2 regions of the Parashewanella sp. 2210YD4-3 genome follow, and region 2 is predicted to be linked to the other one. Evidence: predicted binding sites of a transcription regulator. Region 2 holds the regulator's gene; the other holds the start of a gene.
The links. The regulator sigma-54, encoded in region 2, starts transcription at its own class of promoters, with help from an activator protein. The targets are predictions, from matches to a motif close to GTTGGCACGNNNNTNGNNT.
Positions count from the first base shown of each region.

Region 1: the regulator sigma-54 is predicted to act here: its motif matches at 10,136-10,154, upstream of AC1EU0_RS08025 (flagellar hook-length control protein FliK).

Region 1 covers NZ_JBWQOG010000004.1:174,419-186,016, reverse strand. The annotation lists gene AC1EU0_RS08065 (hypothetical protein) at 1-1,209, opposite strand, end outside; gene fliE (flagellar hook-basal body complex protein FliE) at 1,853-2,188, shown strand; gene fliF (flagellar basal-body MS-ring/collar protein FliF) at 2,249-3,964, shown strand; gene fliG (flagellar motor switch protein FliG) at 3,957-5,006, shown strand; gene fliH (flagellar assembly protein FliH) at 4,993-5,865, shown strand; gene fliI (flagellar protein export ATPase FliI) at 5,825-7,162, shown strand; gene fliJ (flagellar export protein FliJ) at 7,179-7,622, shown strand; gene AC1EU0_RS08030 (ankyrin repeat domain-containing protein) at 7,631-10,027, opposite strand; gene AC1EU0_RS08025 (flagellar hook-length control protein FliK) at 10,219-11,598, shown strand, end outside.
Region 2 covers NZ_JBWQOG010000016.1:38,555-50,152, reverse strand. The annotation lists gene xerC (tyrosine recombinase XerC) at 1-32, shown strand, start outside; gene AC1EU0_RS18400 (HAD-IA family hydrolase) at 29-751, shown strand; gene AC1EU0_RS18395 (transposase) at 837-1,829, opposite strand; gene AC1EU0_RS18390 (HAD-IA family hydrolase) at 1,924-2,547, opposite strand; gene AC1EU0_RS18385 (HPr family phosphocarrier protein) at 2,899-3,174, opposite strand; gene rapZ (RNase adapter RapZ) at 3,161-4,012, opposite strand; gene ptsN (PTS IIA-like nitrogen regulatory protein PtsN) at 4,009-4,452, opposite strand; gene hpf (ribosome hibernation-promoting factor, HPF/YfiA family) at 4,455-4,754, opposite strand; gene AC1EU0_RS18365 (RNA polymerase factor sigma-54) at 4,796-6,277, opposite strand; gene lptB (LPS export ABC transporter ATP-binding protein) at 6,344-7,075, opposite strand; gene lptA (lipopolysaccharide transport periplasmic protein LptA) at 7,072-7,635, opposite strand; gene lptC (LPS export ABC transporter periplasmic protein LptC) at 7,619-8,182, opposite strand; gene kdsC (3-deoxy-manno-octulosonate-8-phosphatase KdsC) at 8,179-8,724, opposite strand; gene AC1EU0_RS18340 (KpsF/GutQ family sugar-phosphate isomerase) at 8,736-9,713, opposite strand; gene mlaF (phospholipid ABC transporter ATP-binding protein MlaF) at 10,102-10,914, shown strand; gene mlaE (lipid asymmetry maintenance ABC transporter permease subunit MlaE) at 10,901-11,598, shown strand, end outside.

The DNA of each region.
Region 1 (11,598 bases), on a different contig from region 2:
CTGTACAGGACAAACAGGGGGATGTTCAAAATCGAAATTGTCAAAATCATAGGCGCGATATACCGTGCCGTCATGGTAGTGACAAAACTGAGCGTGCCCATTATGAGGGTGGCAATTGTGCATAGTATTTCGTATTTGTATTCCATAGCCTCCGTCAGAGCACTGTATTAATGAGTAACAATCATCCGACAAAAAATAAGGGTGAACGTCACCGTAAACAAACTTACAAGCTTGAGAGCCTTCTACTCGGTATGCGGGGGATGGAGAACCGCCAGTGCCTAGTACGTAACGAGTACCATTTTTTTCGAAAAAAGTTGGGTGTTGTTCACATTTTACCTCTGGTAGCGGTGGGTTCGATACTATAGAGTCGCCTTGTAAAATATCTCTCTCATGCCGGAATAGTTTATCGTTAAGTTTGTTAAGCTCAGTGAGATTTTTTCTCTGTGTCTGTTCTTCAATAGTTGCCTTTAAAGGCCCTTCAGGTGCTTGCGAACCTGATAATTGCCACCAGTTATGGAGACTCTGGCCAATTGTGTTTCCAGCATAAGCACCTCCAATTCCACCGCCTAACTTCAAAACCTCTTTCGTTATGGAGTAGGTAAAACTGTTTGGAGTTACATCAAACCACTCCATGACTTTATGGTGGACGACTAATGCTGTTCCTGAACCGACCAATGTACCGCCAACAGAAAATGCTATATTGAGGGCTGGAATTCCTTTTATAAAATAACCAAAACTACCGACAATAAGTAGGCTCACAATTTCACTTTCTCTGCCTTTGGTAACGGCATCAGCTAATGATATTTTTTGTTCTTGTTGATTTGAATCTGGCTTCCCTTTTTCGATTTGCGATTCAATCATTGAATCAGGTTGTTCAGCTTCTTTAAAAAATGAAGCTAATTTGAATACTCCTTGTGTAGCAGCACCCGTAGCAATTAACGTAGTTAATGTTGCAGCAATTCCAGCAGGAGGGCTTACGAAATAAAAGCACACCCAAGTTCCGAAAAGGGCTCCGACTATGGTTTTACCTGTTTGCCCTGTAATTGTGGGGTTTTCGAGCTGATACGGAACCAACTCACCGTGAACGGAGGCTTCTGCAGTCGTTATTTCTTGAGCTTCACAATCCATTTTGTAGGCAGGGTTGGAATCATAAAATTCACGTAATTTATTATTTGTATTGGGAGAGGGGTTAACTTCTGAACAACTCATATTTTGCTCCTATACCATTTATCGTGAAATAAACAAAGCGAAAATAAGGAGCCCTTCATGGCTTTATTGTTGGTTACAGATTTAGGTGATAAGGAAAGTGTGAATTTTCTCGAACACTTAACCTCAAATATGAAAAAATATTAAATTAAGCTAAAACCGTAAGTTAACCCATTTAAAGCGCTATTGCTTATTAATTTTTTTTAATAGATTCAGGGCGTGTTGACCTTTCAGGATTAAATTTTGTGCTATTTGAGCACTTTTCTGTTCAAGGCGTGAGCAGTGAAGCTTAGCCATCTAAGTAAGCTGGTCACAACAAAGAACAGGGAGTGCTCAAAAGCATCGAAGACAGCGTAAATTGGTACTTTCTTTGAAACTGAGAGCTGCTGCGTTATCGCTTGTTTAAGTGGCCAGCCACACTTCACAAACTCTGCCTTGCATAAGACAACCAATTTATCACTGCAAAAACAATCACGAAAGATCAACACGCCCTAGTATACAAATACTACTTTTATTCATTTGGCATAATAATTAGATTGTGTTCTCAAAAAGAAACCAATAGTTCTTAACGCGAATCCTTGGCATACCCTTTGCTTTATCTCTCACATAACTCCATCTCGTCAAAAAAAAGTCATGGGAGACGAACATGCAAATTGGTGCTAGTTCTTTGTATACAGAGATGCAAACGATGAAAGGGGAGATTACTCCTTCAATTTCTCCGCAACATCATGGAATGCGTGAGATTAATAATGTAAATTCGTCAAATTTTAATGACGTTCTTGCGAATGCCATTGGCAATGTTAATCAACTTCAGGCGACATCAGCCGATTTATCGACACGATTAGAAATGGGTGATACCTCAGTAACGCTTTCCGATACCGTTATTGCACGTGAAAAAGCCAGTGTTGCATTTGAGGCTACGGTACAAGTTAGAAATAAACTGGTTGATGCTTACAAGCAAATAATGAATATGCCTGTTTAATGGCGTAGAAAAATAGTAATCGCTTAAGAAAAATAAATAGCAGTAAAGCAGGTAAGAATTTTGAGCACAGAACTCACCGTTGGTAGCCAGTCATCAGAAATCAGTACAACTAATTCTGGAGCGGACCAAGAACATAAATCAGGTATGCTTGAAGGCCTAGGTAATACTAATACCCTTCGTCAAATTACTATGATTTTAGGTTTAGCTGTATGTTTGGCATTGGCGGTTTTCGTGTTGCTTCTTGCCTCGGAAGATGAATATCGACCACTTGGGAAAATGGAAACCCAAGAACTTATCCAAGTGTTAGATGTGCTCGATAAAAATAAAATCAAATATCAACTTGATGTCGATGTAGTGAGAGTACCTGAAAACAAATACCAAGAAGTTAAACTACTGTTGAGCCGTTCTGGCATCGAAAGTAGCACTAAAAAAGATGACTTCTTAAATCAAGATAGCGGCTTTGGTGTTAGTCAACGTATGGAGCAAGCTAGACTGAAGCACAGTCAGGAACAAAATCTAGCTCGAGCCATTGAAGAACTTAAAAGTGTTACTCGCGCTAAAGTGATTCTGGCGTTACCAAAAGAAAATGTGTTTGCTCGACGCAAATCACAGCCAAGTGCAACGGTGGTGATCACGACTCGTCGTAGCGGACTAGGACAAGAAGAAATTGATGCCATCGTTGATATTGTGGCATCAGCGGTACAAAACCTCGACCCTAGCCGTGTGACAGTAACAGATTCAGCAGGTCGATTATTAAATTCTGGCAGCCAAGATGGCGTGTCAGCAAGAGCACGTCGTGAGCTTGAAATCGCACAGTCAAAAGAAGACGAATATCGTAATAAAATTCAGTCTATTCTTATCCCAATCCTAGGCCCTGAAAACTTTACTTCTCAAGTAGACGTTGGCATGGATTTCACGGCCAAAGAACAAACAGCTAAGCGTTTTAATCCGGCTCAAGCAGCGGTAAGAAGTGAGCAAACCTTAGAAACTAATTCAGGTGCTGGATTTGTTGGTGGAATCCCTGGTGCATTGACCAATCAGCCGCCAATGAAATCTGAAATTCCAGAGCAAGTAAGTGAATTAACTCAAGAAGGTTCCGCTGAACGTTCAGGCAGCTCCCATCGTGAAGCCACGAGAAACTTCGAAGTAGACACCACCATCAGTCATACTCGTCAGCAAATCGGCATTATCCAACGTATCAGTGTATCGGTTGCGGTTAACTATAAGCCCGGTGCTGTCGGTGAAGATGGACAATTAAATCGTGAGCCCCGTACAGAAGCGGAACTGGCGAATATTCGTCGTTTGCTAGAAGGGGCGGTTGGGTTTAATTCAGCTCGCGGTGATATGTTGGAAGTGGTTACCGTACCATTTATGCAACATGAATTTGAAGCCGCGCCGAAGCCTGAACTATGGGAACAGCCTTGGTTTATGCGAGTGGTGAAGTTTGTGCTGGCGGCCATTGTAATTTTGGTTTTAATCCTGACGGTAATGCGCCCTATGTTCAAACGTATGGCTCATTCCGGTGCAGATATGCCACAGGAAAAAATCATTCCGGGTAGTGAATTGGCTGAAATTGAAGACCAATATGCACAAGAAACCCTAGGATTGATTAACAAATCTGATGGTGAATACAGTTATGCCGATGATGGGTCGATTTTAATCCCCGATCTTCACAAAGATGATGATATGATCAAGGCTATTCGTGCACTGGTAGCCAATGAGCCAGAGTTGTCTACCCAAGTAATTAAGAGTTGGTTGCAAGAAGAAGATGCCTGATATTGTAGAAAGCCCATCGAATACTGATGCTTCATCATTTGATGTAAGTACGCTAACGGGCGTTGAAAAAGCCGCTATTTTATTGCTGAGCTTAAGTGAAGCGGACGCCGCGTCAATTTTACGCCATCTTGAACCAAAACAAGTTCAACAACTGGGTATGGCAATGGCCTCGACTCAAGATTTCGGTCAAGAAAAAGTCATTGGTGTTCACAAACATTTTTTAGATGATATTCAGCAATTTTCTGCCATTGGTTTTAACAGTGAAGACTTTGTTCGTAAAGCACTGACCGCAGCCTTGGGTGAAGACAAAGCTGGTAATATTATTGAACAAATCATCATGGGCAGTGGTGCTAAAGGCTTAGACTCATTGAAATGGATGGATGCCCGTCAGGTGGCGACCATTATTCAAAACGAGCATCCTCAAATTCAAACCATTGTCTTGTCTTATCTCGAGCCTGATCAAGCCGCAGAGATTTTTGCACAATTCCCTGAGAACACTCGTGTCGACTTGCTAATGCGTATTGCAAACTTAGAAGAAGTTCAGCCAGCAGCATTACAAGAGTTAAATGACATCATGGAGAAACAGTTCGCAGGTCAAGGTGGTGCTCAAGCTGCGAAAATGGGTGGCTTGAAAGCGGCTGCCGATATCATGAATTACTTAGATACTTCTATTGAGTCACAGCTTATGGAAACCATGCGTGAATCAGACGAAGAGATGGCGCAGCAAATTCAAGATCTCATGTTTGTGTTCGAGAACTTATTGGATATTGACGACCGTGGCATTCAAGCGCTACTGCGTGAAGTTCCACAAGAAATATTGATGAAAGCACTGAAAGGTGCGGATGATTCAATGAAAGATAAGATCCTTGGCAATATGTCTAAGCGAGCGGCTGAGTTGTTGAGTGATGATCTTGAAGCTATGGGCCCAATCCGTATTAGTGAAGTTGAGTTGGCACAAAAAGAAATTCTTGGTGTGGCTCGTCGTTTGAGCGAAAGCGGTGAAATCATGCTAGGTGGTGGAGGCGGTGATGAGTTCCTCTAATTCTGATGCTGTCGCCGAAGAATTTAAGCATTGGCAAATACCTGATGTTACAGACGTTGAATCTGAGCAGCAAAATTTATTTGGACGAACTCAAGCTCAATCGCTCCCTAAAATAGAAGAAGAAAGTTTCACTCCGCCAACGTTAGCCGAAATAGAAGCGTTGCAACAGCAAGCGGAACAAGAAGCAAGAGAGCAAGGGTTTCAACAAGGTTTCAATCAAGGTCTAGAGAAAGGTAAACTTGAAGGCTTAGAAAAAGGACACGCAGAAGGCTTCACTCAAGGTAAAGAGCAAGGGCTCGAGCAAGGATTAGCTGAAGCTAAAGATCTATTGTTGCGATTAGAGCAATTGGCGCAACAACTTGAACAGCCTTTATCTGTTGTCGACACTCAAATTGAAGCCAGTTTAGTTATGCTAAGCTCTAGTCTTGCTAAAGCCATTGTTGCCACCGAAATTCAAACCAATCCGCAACATATACATAATGTATTGCGCCAAGGTATTGAGTCGCTGCCACTAAAAAATCAACCTGTTAACGTGCGATTGAATCCGCAAGATGTTGAACTTGTGGAGCAAGCATACAGCGCAACCATGCTCGAAAAGAAACAATGGCAATTTGAAGCCGATCCCTCTTTATCAGTAGGTGATTGTTTTATCGAAAGTCAAAAATCCTCGGTCGATCTTAAAGTTAAAAATCGAACCGAAGCGGTATTAATGGCCTTGACTGAGCAACAATTCCATCTAGAAAAGCAACTCCAGCAAGCTTTATTTGAGCAAACTCAAAAAGCCACACACATCTCTCCTCAAGAAGTACCAACTCAAAATGAATCTACAGAGATCCAAGAAGCTCAAGAACCAGCTTGATCAATATTGTCAGCAAGTAACGCCGTTTCGTGCCGTCGCTAGCGGTCAATTGGTTCGAGTGGTTGGGTTAACGCTAGAAGCCAGTGGTTGTCGAGCGCCAGTAGGCAGTCTCTGTTCAATTGAAACCATGGACGGGGAATTAGTCGCTGAAGTCATTGGTTTTGATGATGAATTGTTATATCTGATGCCCATTGACGAACTCAGAGGTGTTTTACCCGGAGCAAAAGTGGTACCGCTTGGTGAAAAGTCAGGCCTGAATGTCGGAATGTCATTATTAGGTCGTGTACTGGATGGTAGCGGTCAGCCAATTGACGGCTTAGGCGGTATTCAAAACTCAGAAAGCGTTTCTACTCATTCTGTGGCGATGAACCCATTATCACGTCGTTCAATTTCTGAGCCGTTAGATGTTGGTGTTCGCGCGATTAATGCCATGTTAACAGTAGGTAAAGGGCAGCGAATGGGCTTGTTTGCTGGTTCTGGTGTAGGTAAGAGTGTTCTGTTGGGCATGATGACCAGAGGAACAACAGCTGACGTCATTGTCGTTGGCTTAGTGGGTGAGCGTGGCCGAGAAGTAAAAGAATTTATTGAAGAAATTTTGGGTGAAGAAGGGCGTAAACGGTCTGTTGTTGTGGCCGCTCCTGCGGATACCTCGCCTTTAATGCGCTTAAGAGCCTGTGAAACATCAACTCGTTTAGCCGAATATTTTAGGGACCTTGGTTATAGCGTACTGCTATTGATGGATAGCTTAACCCGTTACGCTCAAGCACAACGTGAAATAGCGCTTGCTGTTGGTGAACCGCCAGCAACCAAAGGTTATCCGCCCTCTGTATTTGCCAAATTACCGAGGTTGGTTGAGCGAGCGGGCAACGGTGGAGGTGAGCAAGGTTCAATTACTGCCTTTTATACCGTGCTGACAGAAGGGGATGATCAGCAAGATCCGATTGCCGATGCATCCCGTGCCATTTTGGACGGTCACATTGTCCTTTCTCGTGCGCTTGCCGAGTCTGGTCATTATCCTGCCATAGATATTGAAGCCAGTATCAGCCGTGTTGCACCTATGGTGGTGAGTGACGATCACTTAAACAATATGCGTAAGGTTAAGCAGATGTACGCCCATTATCAGCAGAATCGAGATTTGGTATCGATTGGTGCTTACAATCAAGGTAGCGACCCGATCTTAGATAATGCTATTCGATTGCAGCCTGCAACAAATGCATTTTTACAGCAGGGAATGAAAGACAGTTTGAGCTTTGATGATTGTGCAATGATGTTGTCTCAACTTGCCGCCCAATGTTAGTTCTTAGAGTGTGACAATGGCCAAAGATCCTCTACATACCGTATTAAAACTGGCGAAAGATGAAGAAGAGCAAGCTTCACTGCAATACCGCAGTGCCAAGCTAGACGAACAAAAAGCTCGTAGCCAGCTAAATGCATTAAACACTTATCGTTTGGATTATATGCGGCAAATGGGGGATAAAGTGGGAAGCAACTTATCTTCTTCTCAATATCAACAATTCCATAAATTTGTCGACCAAATTGATCAAGCTATCAAGCAACAAGTCGAAGCAATCAGGCAAACCGAAGAGCAGCTTAAGCATCGACACCAACATTGGCTTGAAAAGCAACAAAAGCGACAAGCGGTTGAAATGCTGTTAGAAAAAAAAGAACAAAAACGACAGGCGGCACAAGCTAAATCAGAACAAAAAATGATTGATGAGTTTGCGATACAGCAGTTTTTTCGTAGGAAAAATCATTAACTTTAGTTTCAAACAGTCGTTGTTACTGACGGTGGTGGTAATTGTGGGATATGTTGGTCAAGCAAGTTTTGAACTCTAGTGTCATTTTTTTCAACTGCAATCTGATAGGGACACCTATTATATTTATCTGGAATAAATATACCTTTTGGGAAGGCTTTTGCTAAGCAAGGTATGTGTAATAATCTTCTTTGATCAACAGCTTGGCGTAGGGGTAACCTATTTTCTCTGTCTGCTAACTCCGCTAATTGGGGGGAGTGTTTAAGTAATAATTGAAATACCTCTATTTTTTCTGAGTTGATAGCATAGGAAAGTGGTGAGCCACCATTAATATCTTGAACAATAGGGCTAACTCCCATTTTGAGTAATTGTTTACAAAGATCAACATGATCAAATTCGGCTATAATATGGTACGCATGAATTTGATTAAATTTGGAGACCAATTCTGCTTGATGAGTGCCTATTATTTTGGCTGCAATTTTTACTTTTCCGTTAATTAAGGCATAAAAAAATACTGATAAATGCGAATCAATGGGAGTATTTACTGATATCCCCGTTTTCTGTAATACAGTATTGAAAATTTCAACGTTGTCTCTGTCACAAGCAAGCTTGATGAGTTCTTTATGGTCGTATTCTTTTAAACTTAGTTGAATAAAAGCAGTGGCAAATAAACTTTTTACGGTTGGGTAGTCTCCTTTGGTTATGGCTGTCGTCAATAGCTCCATTCCATCTATTGGAATGCTCTGATCGCTTCTGCAATTTAATAGAACTTTAACCCTGCAAGCATCATGATGCTTTATATAACCTCCAAGCATTTCTTGGGTCACTTGGAAACTAACTTGTGCTCCATTATTTATTAATAACTGCAGATGTGTTTCTTGCACGTGCTGATTGCGTATAGCCCTTGATAAAGGGGAGTAACCTTCACCATCTATGGCATTAATTGACGTTTTATTTGAAAGTAATTCAACGAGTTCTTTGAAAACATTGAATGGGATGTTTGGTTCGAAGTTTTTTAACAAAATATGTAATGCAGTAGGGTTACCTGTGCTGGCTTGTGTGAATGGATCTGCACCTTTTGATATTAGAAACTTGATAATATCAATTCTTGCATCTTGTGCTGCGATTTCAAGTGCGTTTGCTGTGATGTGCTTCCCTAGTTTACCTCTATGATTAATGTCCATGACACAGGGAAACATGGCTTTTATCAGGTTCAGCATTCCTTGTTTTACTGCGATATGAAATGGAGTTTGAGCGTAGCAATCTAATATAAAATCAATATATAAGTGACTTGGGCATAATCTAGATACTATCTGTTCAAGCTTTTCAACTTTAGCCGAGCGCAGATGGGGGTTATAAGCAAGATTAAACATCGGAATTTTTCGATCTGAATCAAGATCATCGATTTGTAGTCCATTATTAATCAAATACTCCATTTGGTTCAAAGTGCCAAAAGCGCAGGCATAATGAAGTAAACTCCCTCTTTCGAGATCAGTAACGTGTATATTAGCACCCGCTTTTATGAGATGTTCATACATTTCCATTTGATTATGGAATAGTGCCACCATTGGTGGATAAAAACCGTCGAAGGGGAGATTAATGATGTTAGGATTTGACTTAGCCAATAGTTTTAAGGCTTCTAGATCTCCGTTACCACAAAGCTTGGACATTAATAAAGGTTCGATATTATTTGGCTCCAATCCTCTAGTGACCTCTTCAGGCTCGAATCTCCTTGTGCTTTGCTCCCAGCAAAGTAATTTTAGGGCAATGTTAACGTGACCATTTTTGATCGCGATATAAACAGGGGTAAGGGTTTTGTCATCTGTTGAATAGCAAAGTTTGGCACCATGTTGCAATAAGGTTATGGCACATTGCTCGTACCCCGATTCGCAGGCATGATAAAGTGGAGAAACATATTTAGCATCTAATGTATTGATAAGATTGGGGTCACCAGCCAATAGTGAAACAATGGCCTGATGACCTTTTTGGGCGGCGATATGCAGTGGTGTTTCCCAATGAGTCTCAGTTCTCCTTAATGCATTAGCTTGTCTTGTCATTAAAGCATTTACAGATCTTAAATCACCGTTTGTGCAAGCTAAGTGCAGTGGAGAGCAATTATCGTAATCAGTTAATTCTATGTTTACACTTGCCCCTTGGTTGCAGAAATACTCCACGCCTTCTGAAAAGCCCAGATAGCAAGCAATATGTAATACTGGGGCGTTGATCGTTTGTGAGTTTATTTGAAATGGAATTGGAGTATCAATGCTATCTAAATGAGCCAATAGCTGTTTAACTGTATTTATTTCTCTTGAGCGGATAGCATTAACTAGCCTTGTATTTAAAGCTTGAGCATCATGCCGTCTATCAGGAGCGTTGATCGGTGATTTTGGTTCAACAGTAGCTAACATATCGCATTCTCTCAGGCTATGAGAGTCTCATCTTAACAGCCTGTATTAACTGAAATTAGTTTCAGTTTTTATATCTTATAACAGAGTTGTAAATCATATTGATTTTAGCTTGGCATAAATCGTGCTTTCTCTTTTTATAGATAAATGTTTGACGGTCAGTTTCAAGCAGTTGCTTAGAGAAGGAAATTATAGTGTCGCAAGTTAATCCTCTATCATTTACGTCCCATGTTTCAGCGGAAAATTCGGAAAACGAAGTGGCGTTGTCGGATGAGGCTACTGTGGATTCAACAAGCTTTGCACAACAACTATCTAAGCTTTCAGAGCCTGAAAAACCTGCGGCTAGTGACCTAGATAGTTCTCAGCAGCAAGCTGATGAAGAAACATCAAAAGAGCAAGACTCTGGTCAGGATTCATCTGAAAACAAAGCGCCATCGCCAGAGTCATTGTTAGAACAAATCAATGACTCTAAAAGCTATCAAACGACAGTAAGCCCCGTGACGAATGTGCAAAACGGTGAGTCTTTGCCGCTTGAACAAAGCGATAAAGATAAAGCAAGCGATGACGTAGAAGCCGATGTTGAAAAGCTTGATGTGTTAGTTAAGTTAAATGCAAAAACATCGGTAGAGACTCAACCTGATGGTGACTCTACTGATGCTGAGCTGGTGTCTAAGCTCGATAAAGCGAAAGCCAATTTAGAGGTCACTCCAAGTTCAAAAGAAGTTGATGCAGATGTTAAATCTGTTCAGACAGAGTTGGCGCCAACACGTCAAGTGTCAGAGCAAGCGGCTACTTCTGTAAAAGAGTTAGGGAAAGTAGCGGAAGCTACCACGGCTAAAGCTAGCTTAGAACCGAACTTAACTAAAGAGCAAGCTAAGGCTATAGAATCAGCTTCTTTGCAATCTCAAGATGGTAAAGCATCACAAGAGCTGGAAGCGAATAAAGATAGTAAAGTCCAAGTAAAAATGGCTGAAGCTTTTAACGCTATAAAGCCAAAATCAGAAATGCCAACGGCGAAGGTTGAGCTGGCCAAAGCGTTAGAAACAACGTCGATGGAGACGTTAGAGCCGACTCCCGTAGCTGAAAGAGTAAATCAATTACAAACCCAAAGCCCGCTATCGTTGCAGCAAATGCTGACTCCAGAAAGCAAAACTGACGTACCTCAACTGCATGTATCATTAAGACAGGGGGCAGAGCAAACTGTGCAAATGCAGGATATGATCCAGCGTTTTTCTCCTGTGATGAAACAGCAGCTGGTTGCCATGGTTAATAAAGGCATTGGGCAGGCTGAAATCAGACTAGACCCTCCTGAACTTGGTCACATGATGGTACGCATTCAAGTGCAAAATGAACAAACTCAAGTACAGTTCCAAGTGGCGACACCACAAGCTAGAGATCTACTAGAGCAAGCACAACCAAGATTAAGAGATATGCTGGCTGAGCAGGGGCTAAATTTAGCTGATAGTCAGATTTCTTATCATGATGGTGGACAGCAGCAAGGAAGAGAGCAAGGAAATGGACATGGATTTTCTGGCTCAGGTGCTCAATCAGAGTTTGAACAAGAAGCAAGTGAA
Region 2 (11,598 bases):
CTCATCCGAGAGCCAAAAGAAAGGAAAAATGATGCGCAGTTACCTTGGCCTTAATCAAATCCAAGTCATCAGTTTCGATCTAGACGACACCTTATACGACAATCGCCCCATTATCATTAAAGCTGAAACTGAATTTCTCAAGTTTATGCAGCAAATCGCTCCTGCCCAACATCAGTGGCAGAGAGAGCATTGGCTCAGTCAAAAACAACAGGTATTACAACAATCTCCCGAATTGTCCCACGATACTTGGCAAAGCCGCGAGCAAACGTTGAAATACACGTTGCAACAACAAGCAATAACAGCGCTTCAAGTTCAACAGTTTACTCACCAAGGCATGGAACATTTTTTATTCCACCGCAGCAACTTTACAGTCCCTCAGTCTAGTATTGAACTTCTTGACAGTTTAAGTCAGCACTACCCGCTAATTGGCATATCCAATGGAAATGTTGACCCAGGTCGCATCGGCATTGCTGACTATTTCCAGTTTATTTTACATTCTGGAAATGGGTTAAGAATGAAACCGGCACCAGATATGTTTGCTCTGGCTTGTGAACGCTTACAACTGGCTCCTGAACATATTCTGCATGTGGGTGACAATGCCCAAGCCGATGTATTTGGAGCCAGAAATTTTGGCTGTCAGGCTGCATGGCTAAATCCGGGCTATGGCCAAACCGAAAAACAGACGCCAATAACCACCTTGCCTCATATTGAACTGAGTGATATTCAACAACTTCGCTATTTACTTCCATAATCATTACCACGTTGAGTATGTGAAACATTCATTAGCGCACAACATTATGATTTTTAAAGTTTATTAACAGTTGAGCAGTTGACTTTCACCCTGTTTCATCCTTATTAGAGCTCAGCCATTTAGCGCTGTTCGCTGCACCTTGACGTCGCCTTCGATCTAAGCGCTGACAATATTCGGTTAGCGCCATGAGATTACCTGCAGGGCCTTTAAACATCTTGGTAAACCGAGAACACAACCTCAGCCAATTCTCAATTGGCAGGTTTAACCCCATCAAAATTCGCTCACTTTTTACCATGTGTTCGCTGTCTTTATTTACTAAGCTTGATGCCGTTTCTTCCACTAGCTTGATATAATCTCGCATACCAAGCGGTAAGCATTTTTCGTTCTCACTAATATCTTGATGATTGAATTTCATTAGTTCTTTTGGTTGCACGCCTTTCAATTTGGCATGAATACGACGCTGAATACTTGTAAATGAAGAATCTTTGGGTTTGTCGGAGACTTTTGCTCTGATCGGGTTTAGATCCACATAAGCCATGCAGGCCAAAAGAGCCGTTTCGTCTAACAGAGCTTGAGATTTAAATCGCCCCTCCCAAAATCGACCTTTGCATTCGTCTTCTTTATTCGCTAAACGAGCGATTGGTTCATTGAGGGCTCTCATAAACCAACTGATATCGCAAAGCCGGCTTCGATACTCGATGATTTGTTTCGCTAACTCTCGTTTTTTTAACTTTGATAAAGAGTCACCTTGAATAAATGACTGGGTTAAAGGAGTTCCCTTATGCAATTGATGCCACTGCTCTACTACTTTTCGCTCCGACCAGTCCTTGGCTTTAACAAGGTCCACATGCAATACCACATGCAAGTGATTTGACATCACAGCATAAGCACAAACATCAATGGCAAAGATTTCTGCAAGTTGCAAAATGCGTTGCTCAACCCAACCACGTCGATGCTCATAACTCTTACCTGTGAGCTTATCTTGCCCACATAAAAATGCACGACGAACACATCGCGAGATGCAATGATAATAAGGGGTATCTTGCAGGCTAACTACACTTTTTCTTGAGGCTGGCATCCACGACTCTCCTTGTCTTTAGCGGATATTTTATAAGCGTAGGCAAGGATTATAATTAATGCAAATAATTATGGGTGTCTTAATAAATTATGAGTTACACAAGTGGGTTGAGTATGTCTTCTATCGTTTCATGGTTTTGGAGCCAGTACGTTTGTATATGGCATTGACCAGCGCCCACAGTGTGTCTTTGGGTGTCGTCGATAAAAAAAGTGGTTTCAGGGTTAGCGTCAGCTATGCTCAATACTTTTCGAAAAGCTTTAAGCTCTGGCTTTCGTGCTCTGATTAAATGCGAGTAAAAGGTGAAGTCAAACACTTGCTGCAAAATATCGCATTGAAATTGTTGCTGTAAGATCAACTGTAACGCTTCATAATGAATCGCATTAGTATTTGAAAACAGTATCAATTGGTAGCGGTGCTGAAGTTTTAATAACAACTCTATTCGTGCAACAGGTAAGTCAAATAGCATTGCATTCCAAGCACTATCGATTTCACCATCAGCTAAGGCCAAGCCTGACAACGCTCGAATTTTGTTTCTAAAGGCCTGTGGCGTTTCCAGCCCCTTCTCAAAACGGTCAAAGAATGGCTGTTGGGCATTTTGATGATAACAATTAGAAAATTCGTCAAAACCTAACGCAGCGAAAGCTTTGTCAGTGGCCAGATAATCTAAATTTAGCAATACGCCGCCGAGATCCAGCAGTAATGTTTTAATTTGTGTCATTGCCTGAAAATTGAATAAAGATAACGCGTTGAAGATAAAGGAAGGAGTCTGTACCTAGTCTGAATTAGAATCTGTTAAGGCAGGATATAATCAAAATAAGAGGGAAATTGTCTTTAACCTAAAAGCATCAGTTGGCTAAATCCTCAAGCGAAAAAAAAATGATCGTTAGTAAGGTGTAGCTTGCAGCAAGTAGTTATTGTACATGCAAAAGTTACAACGCAGTTAACGGGTATTTTAGCAAGCTTGTGGTCGTAAAGCGTTTCATCCATTGGATGAACTTAGAGATTATAAACTGAATTTGCCATTCAAAGAGTTATTAACTCAATTAGCGTTCAACTGATGTTTTTAGATTTAACAAGCTTCATCAAATTTATCATCAATCAGCTGGCAAACCGCATTTAATGCCGCTTTCGCATCTTTGCCTGTCGCAATAACGTTAATGGCTTTTCCCATACCAGATTCAAGCATGAGTAACCCAAGAACACTGGAGGCCGATGCCGATTTCTCACCTTGTTTAAGCGTGACTTCGGCATCAAACTCTGAGGCTAATACCGCTAATTTTGTAGCCGCTCTTGCATGCAGTCCTAATTTATTGCAAATCAGGACTTCTTTCTCAAGTGTCGGCATTGGTCAATTCCTTATGCCGCGCCTCTACGTTACGATTATTTTTTCTCAGATGTTCAGCCAATTGCTCCACAATAAAAACGGAACGATGTTGTCCACCTGTGCACCCTATCGCAATGGTTAGATAACTGCGGTTGTTACGCTCAAGCTGAGGAAGCCAAGTATCAATCAAGTTAGCGATTTGCCAAATGAATTTATTTACTTCAGGCTGAGCATTGAGAAAGTCTTGTACCGGCTTATCTAACCCAGTGAAAGGTCGTAATGTTTCTTCCCAATGAGGATTAGGTAAGAATCTTACATCAAACATAAAGTCGGCATCTTTAGGTCGTCCATGTTTAAACCCAAAGGACTCCACGTTGATCACCAGATCTTGCTCAACACGCCCTAATAAAATTTCTCTAATTTTGTCGCTGAGTTGATAGGCATTGGATTTAGAGGTATCAATAAAATGATCCATCATCTTAGACATGCCAGACAACAGTTCACCTTCGATTCGAATCGCTTCTGGTAAGCTTTTACATTGATATGCCAGCGGATGTAAACGCCTAGTTTCGGTATATCTTTTTAGTAAAACATCATCGCTCGAACTGATAAAAAAGCTAAGAATTTCAATCCCAGTCAGGCTTTTAAGCTGGCGCTCAAATACTTTGTCTTGTTCAGGTAGATTACGAACATCAACGCTGATTGCCACTAATTCCTGATTCGGTTTTAGTTCTTCAATTAAACCACCTAACAAAGTCATAGGCAGATTATCAACGCAGTAATAGCCCAAATCTTCAAGTACTTTGAGTGCAACCGATTTTCCGGAGCCACTTCTACCTGAAACAATGACTAATTTCATGCAGTGATCACCTCATAGAGTTCTTGTTCATCATTAATACGACGTAACTGCTTTAGCGTTTGCTTATCACTGAGCTTTTCAGCCATAGCCGATAAGGTGCTGAGGTGTTGCTGGCATTGATCAGACGGCACCAACAGCGCAAACAAGATATCCACCGGCTGTTTATCAATGGCTTCAAAGGCGATGGGTTGCTCACATTTGATCAACACCGCAATTGGGGTATCAATGTTATCTAATCGACCGTGAGGAATGGCAATTCCGTTACCAATGCCGGTACTGCCCATTTTTTCACGGGTGAGTAGACTTTCAAAGATTTCTTGAGAAGAAAGTTCAGGATACTGCGAAGCGACTAAGTCACTGATCATTTCCAGTACTTTCTTCTTGCTGCCAGGCGTTGCACAAGTGGTGCATTCCGGCTTCAAAATGATGTTTAATTCCATCGTTAATATTTTATCAACTTCTCTTTATGTTTGATCACTTGACGATCCAATTTAGCTACCAATAAATCGATAGCCGCGTACATATCATCATGTTGTGATTTGGCATAGGCTTCTTTGCCATTTAAGACCAAACTGGCTTCTGCAGTTTGATTTGTTTTTCGAACATTGAGTACGATGCGCACATTATTGATCTGTTCGATATGACGTTCAAGTTTTGCCATTTTCCCGCTGACATATTCTTTTAGTGATTCAGTAACATCCAACTGCTGACCATTTTGTTGACCATTGATCCGGATTTGCATATCCATTGCCTCCTGTCGTTGTTAACTGCCGCTTTATTTCATCATAAGCTCTTTCGCTGGTTTGATGGTGGGATCATCATCGCTTCGCGGTATTTTGCGATGGTTCGTCTTGCCACTTTGATCCCTTGTTCTCCTAGCAGTTGCGCAATCTTATTATCACTGAGCGGTTTTTTCTGATTCTCTTCTGCCACCAGTTTTTTGATTAGCGCTCGAATCGCTGTTGAAGAACATTCTCCGCCATCATCGGTTCCAACATGGCTAGAGAAAAAGTATTTCAGTTCAAAAATTCCTCTTGGAGTGTGCATGTATTTTTGTGTCGTCACTCGCGATATCGTCGACTCATGCATTTCAATTTCTTCAGCGACATCATTCAAAATCATCGCTTTCATAGCTTCAGGACCATGTTCAAAAAAGTTGACCTGATTTTTTACAATACAATTGCACACCTTTAATAATGTATCGTTACGGCTCTCTAAACTTTTAATAAACCACTTAGCATCTTGCAGGTGACCGCGAACAAATTGGGTATCATCTCTACTTCGACTGGTTTTGGCCAGCGCGGCATATTGCTGATTGAGTCCTATTTTTGGCATCACATCTGGATTTAATTCCACTTGCCAACGCCCATTTTTTTTACTGACAGACACATCAGGTATTACATATTCATCGTCTTTACGGCCAATATTCAATCCCGGCCTTGGGTCCAAACTCTGGATCAAATTCATCGCAGCTTTGAGTTGTGGTTCTCTAAGCTTAGTTTTTTTCAGTAAAGATCGAAAGTCTCGTACAGCAATCAAATCAATGTGATGCTGAATAATGTTTTTCGCTTCAGCCAAATAGGGGGTTAAGTCGTCAAAATGCGAGAGTTGCAAATATAAACACTCTGGTACGTCACGAGCGGCAATACCAATAGGATCAAAATGCTGTACTCGTTTTAACACCGCCTCTACTTCATCCATTTCAATTTCAGGGTCACCCATAGCCTCTAAAATATCATCTAGTGACTGGGTCAAATACCCACGCTCGTCGATGGCTTCAATTATCGCAGTGGCTATCGCGTAGTCCGTGCTCGAAAAAGGCGTGAGGTTTTTTTGCCATTCAAGGTGTTCGTATAATCCATCACTGGTTTCGCCTTGAAACGGAAGGTCATCAGCAGGTAAAGCACCACTGCCAGAAGTAGGCATAGCCGTAAAGGTTTCATCCCATGTGGTATCCATGGGCAGTTCTTCAGTCAGCTTTTCTTTGCTTAGGGACTCTACAGTGTCAGGAATCTCAGGCTCAACTATATCTTGGCTTTCGTTTTGATTGATTAGCGAATCCAGCTCGACTTCAGGTGCCGTTTCTGACTCAGTCTTTGTCGATGCCAGTTCTTCTTCTAATTCCAATAATGGATTAGATTCAAGTGCCTGTTGAACTTCTTGATGTAGCTCTAATGATGAAAGCTGTAGCAAGCGTATGGCTTGTTGCAGCTGAGGCGTCATTGTGAGCTGTTGTCCTAACTTAAGCTGAAGCGACGCTTTCATAGTTACCGCTGATCCTTCTTATTGTTTTTGTTGGCGCATGGGAAAGCTCCCTAAAAATAATCACTACTATAACGTGAATTGTTCTCCCAAGTACACTTCCCGAACATGCTTATCATCAAGGATGGCTTCAGGTGTGCCTTCGGCTATCAAGCTGCCGTGGCTAACAATATAAGCATGCTCACATACATCCAGTGTTTCACGAACATTATGGTCGGTGATCAACACCCCTAATCCACGATCTCTCAATTGTTCAATGATTTTTTTAATATCAATCACAGAGATAGGATCGACCCCAGCAAAAGGTTCATCCAAGAGAATAAATTGAGGATTCGCGGCTAACGCACGGGCAATTTCTACTCGACGACGTTCACCGCCTGATAAAGCCATACCTAAGCTGTCACGAATATGAGTAATATGAAACTCTTCAAGCAAGTGTTCTAGCTGTTCTTCGCGCTGTTGTTGATTAAGTGATGCACGCATTTCTAATACCGCCATGATGTTTTCATAAACGGTCAATTTGCGAAAAATACTGGCTTCTTGTGGTAAGTAACCAATACCTTTACGAGCGCGCATGTGCATGGGATCTAATGTGAGATCATCGCTGTCGATAAAAATCTGGCCCTTATCACTTTTGACTAAGCCCACCACCATATAAAAAGTCGTGGTTTTACCTGCGCCATTGGGGCCAAGCAGACCAACAATTTGTCCTGTTTTTACTGATAAGCTGACGTCCTTTACCACTTGTCTGGATTTATAGCTCTTTGCAAGATGTTTTGCTGTCAGGGTTTTCTGAGTCATTGTTTCTTCTCAGTTTCAGTCTTAGGCTTTGAAGATGATTTTTTATTTTTACTGCGTGCTTCTTGGTAGTTTTCAGCCGGAATAATCGTTTGCACTCGGTCATTGCCATCACCCGAGCTTGCCGCTGTCACATGCTGATTTGCAATATTGTAGCGAATGGTTTCCGCTTTCATTTTACTGCCACCAATATCAAGCTCAGCGCTACCTTTTAGCACTAAGTCACCGCTAATACTGTCATAACGTATATTGTAAGCACTAGCCGTTCCTAGCTCACCACTGTCTAAAATTTGAGAAAAAGTAGCGGGTTTACCTTTGGCAGCAAATACCTTGTGACCACTTTTATCATCACTCACCGCACTCATTTCATCAGCGTAAATCTTAATACTGCCCTGAGTAATTTTTACGTTTCCAAAATACGACAATTTATTATTTTTCAAATCACCGGCTTGGCTTTTGGCGCTAATACTTAGGTCTTGTTTTAAATCATCTTGCTTCGCTACGGCCGAAAAGGTCATCATTGTGCAAAACGCTGCCAGCAATATATTATTTATTCGCTTCATAGGTTCCTGTTACCTGATCATTTAAGCGTACAGTTTCATTATTAAAATCGGCAAAAAGGCCTTTACCTTGGCTTTGAAATCCATTGCCTTTAATGTAAACCATGGCATCCGTAGTCATGGTTTTACTATCTAAATCTAACTCAACATAACGGGTACTAACACTTTGAATGGGCTCTTTTTTCCCAATGGCTTCAAGCTTTACGTCCCAGTCTAAATAAGCTTTTTGTGTATCATCTTTTTTTAGACGACCTTCTTTAGCAGAAATGCGCCAAGGGCTGTCACTGCCCTCACCGTAAAGCCAATATACCGGCTCGGTAAATAAGGTCGTATCACGAGTAGCGAAATGCTCCATGTGCTTAGCTGTTACTTTACTGCTTAAATGACCTTGCTCGTCATAGGCGACACTATTGAGATCGGTAGCCATATAGTCAGGCCGTTCTATTTGAGGGCCTTGAGCAATTTTATCGCCTTGTTTTTGTTGTACCTGCCAATACAGCACCAGTGCGGTACTGAAAAAAACAATAATGGCGAGGGTCACTCGATTCATACACTCATTCCCTGAGCCGATTCAAATAGCCCCTGAGACTCCAAAATCAAGTCCGCTAATTCTCGCACCGCACCATGGCCGCCGTTCATCGTCGTGATCATATTCACTTGTTGTTTCACGTAAGGGTGACCATCTGCAACCGAAACCGAAAGTCCAACATGTTTCATGACGGGTAAATCCACCATATCGTCACCAATATAGGCGACTTGTTCAGGCTTAAGTTCAAACTTACTGAGCAATTCATTAAATGGCACTAATTTATCATCAATACCTTGATAGATATGTTCAACGCCCAATGCACTCATTCGATTTTCAAGTAATTGCGACTTACGACCAGTGATCACCGCCAAATGAAAACCAGCATTTAGCAACGAACGAACGCCAAAACCATCACGAGTATGAAAAGCTTTTAGCTCTTCTCCACTATTGCTTAAATAAATACGGCCATCAGAAAACACCCCGTCAACATCAAAGATGATCAGTTTGATCTGTTGCGCTTTATTCCAAACGGTTTCGGTCACTTCACCATATAAAGTTGGCATCATAGTCACAGTTAAATTACTCCGGATTTGACCATATCTAGCATGTTCAATGCCCCAACTGGACATTGTGCGTCATCCACCACAATCAGTCCATTAATGTTTTTTTCATCCATTAACTTAAGTGCTTCTGCTGCCAGCACATTTTCGGTGATGGTAATACAATTTGAAGTCATTACTTCTGAAATATCAGTATTGCGTAAGTGTATTCCAGCATCAATAACTCGACGTAAGTCACCGTCAGTGAACACGCCAAGTAACTTCCCATCATCATCGATAATCGCGGCCATCCCAAGCCCTTTGTTGGAAATAACGTATAAGGCTTCAGTAATCTTCACAGTTGGCTGAACCAAAGGCAATTGATCGCCTTTATGCATAATATCAGCGACTTTTAGCAGCAATTTACGGCCTAGGCTGCCACCGGGATGCGATAAAGCAAAGTCATCTTTGGTGAAGCCTTTGGCTTGCAGTAATGCCACAGCCAATGCATCACCCATTACTAGGGTTGCTGTAGTACTTGAGGTTGGTGCTAACCCTAAAGGACACGCTTCTTCTGGAACTTGAATACAAAGGTGGATATTGGCTAATTTAGCCATGTTAGATTCAGGCACACCAGTGATAGAAATGATCGGTAAGCCCATACGTTTTATTACTGGGAATAAAGTTAGTATCTCTGAAGACTCACCAGAGTTAGAAATGGCAATGACAATATCGTTAGCCGAGAGCACACCCAGATCACCATGACTGGCTTCGCCAGGATGAACAAATACGGCCGGAGTTCCTGTACTTGCCAAGGTAGCCGCAATTTTATTGCCAATATGCCCAGATTTACCCATGCCCATTACAATCACTTTGCCGGAACAATTCAGCATTAGTTCACATGCTTGTGTAAACTCATCAGAATTAACATAATGGTATAGGCTGTCCAACGCCGCTTTTTCTATATCAACCACTTTACTGCCCCACTGCTGGAGCTGAGTTTTATTCGCCATCGTTATCTATTATTATCCGACCTGATTCCATGAATAACATTTTCGCTGGTATTGCAACAAATTGAAAGCCTCACCTGACGTATTGATCAAAACAAAAATGCCATAAAAAAGGATAATTCATGGAACTTAGATATAATTTTAGCCATCTTAAGTGCATGATACTGTGCTCGTCCCCATTGTAGAAAACAACGTTCAACGGCTAGCAAATAAACAATTAACTACTGATAATCAATTAGTTACTAATGTTTCGCAATGAGTTACAATTCGGGAAATTTTAAGTCATTCATGACATCTTTGGCTTCACTTGTTGTACCAGTTTACACATTTTCGTACACTGTTTTATTTTGTATTTCCCGTTGAGGGATACTCCTTTCGAATAAGGCTCTAAATGGACAATCAAACACCAAATTTGGTAGAAGTGAGGAATATGAGCTTCAATCGAGGCTCAAGAGCGATTTTTAAAGACCTCAACTTAACGATTCCTAAGGGAAAAGTCACAGCCATCATGGGCCCTAGCGGTATTGGTAAAACCACGCTGCTTAAATTGATGGGTGGGCAACTCACGCCAGATTCTGGTCAAGTATTATTTGATGGCCATGATATCCATAAGGTTAGCCGTAAAGCGTTATTTAATTTACGCCAACGCATGAGTATGTTGTTCCAAAGTGGCGCTCTGTTTACCGATATTAATGTCGCTGACAATGTGGCTTTTGCACTGCGTGAACACTCTAACTTACCCGAAAGCATCATTAACACCATTGTCGCGATGAAGCTGGAAGCCGTTGGCTTAAGAGGCGCTGGTAAACTTATGCCGAATGAGCTTTCGGGAGGAATGCAACGTCGAGCGGCACTCGCCCGTGCGATTGCACTTGAGCCAGAGCTGATCATGTACGATGAGCCTTTCGCAGGTCAAGATCCCATCGCCATGGGCGTGTTAGTGAAGCTGATCAAAGAATTATCAGAATCACTAAACCTCACCTCAGTAGTGGTGTCTCATGATGTAGTTGAAGTGCTCAGTATTGCTGACTATGTGTATGTAGTCGCCGATAAAAAAGTGATTGCCGAAGGCACACCGCAGCAGCTGAAACAGTCAGATAACCCACAATTACAGCAATTTATGGGGGGCGAACCAGATGGCCCAGTACCATTCCACTTCCCTGCACCAGATTACAAAAAGGAGTTAATGGGTGAGAATCGTTGAGCGTATCACCGCACTTGGGCACAATGCTATTGAATTTATTTCTGGATTCGGCCGTGCCGGGATCATGCTATGGAATGCCATAGTTAATGTGCCACGATTCAGAAAAGGCACGCCTTTACTGATCAAACAGCTGTATGTGGTTGGGGTGCAATCTTTTGTTATCATCACCATTTCAGGCCTATTTATTGGCATGGTGTTGGCGCTGCAAGGCTACAACATATTGTCGGATTTTGGCACTTCTGAAAGCCTTGGTCCAATGGTGGCACTTAGTCTTTTGCGTGAACTTGGCCCTGTGGTCACGGCGTTACTTTTCGCCGGTCGTGCTGGTTCGGCGCTTACGGCTGAAATTGGGCTAATGAAAAGCACTGAGCAGCTATCCAGTTTGGAAATGATGGCCGTTGATCCCCTAAGACAAGTTATTGCCCCAAGGTTTTGGGCTGGGGTGATCAGTATGCCGTTACTGGCGATGATTTTCAGCGCTGTGGGTATCTATGGTGGTCACATCGTGGGCGTTGAATGGAAAGGCATTGATGCTGGTTCTTTTTGGTCGATTCTGCAATCTAAAGTAGAGTGGCACCAAGATATTCTAAACTCATTAATAAAAAGTGTTGTATTTGCCGTTGTAGTGACTTGGATTGCCCTTTATCGAGGTTACCAAGTTATACCGAACCCTGAGGGGATCAG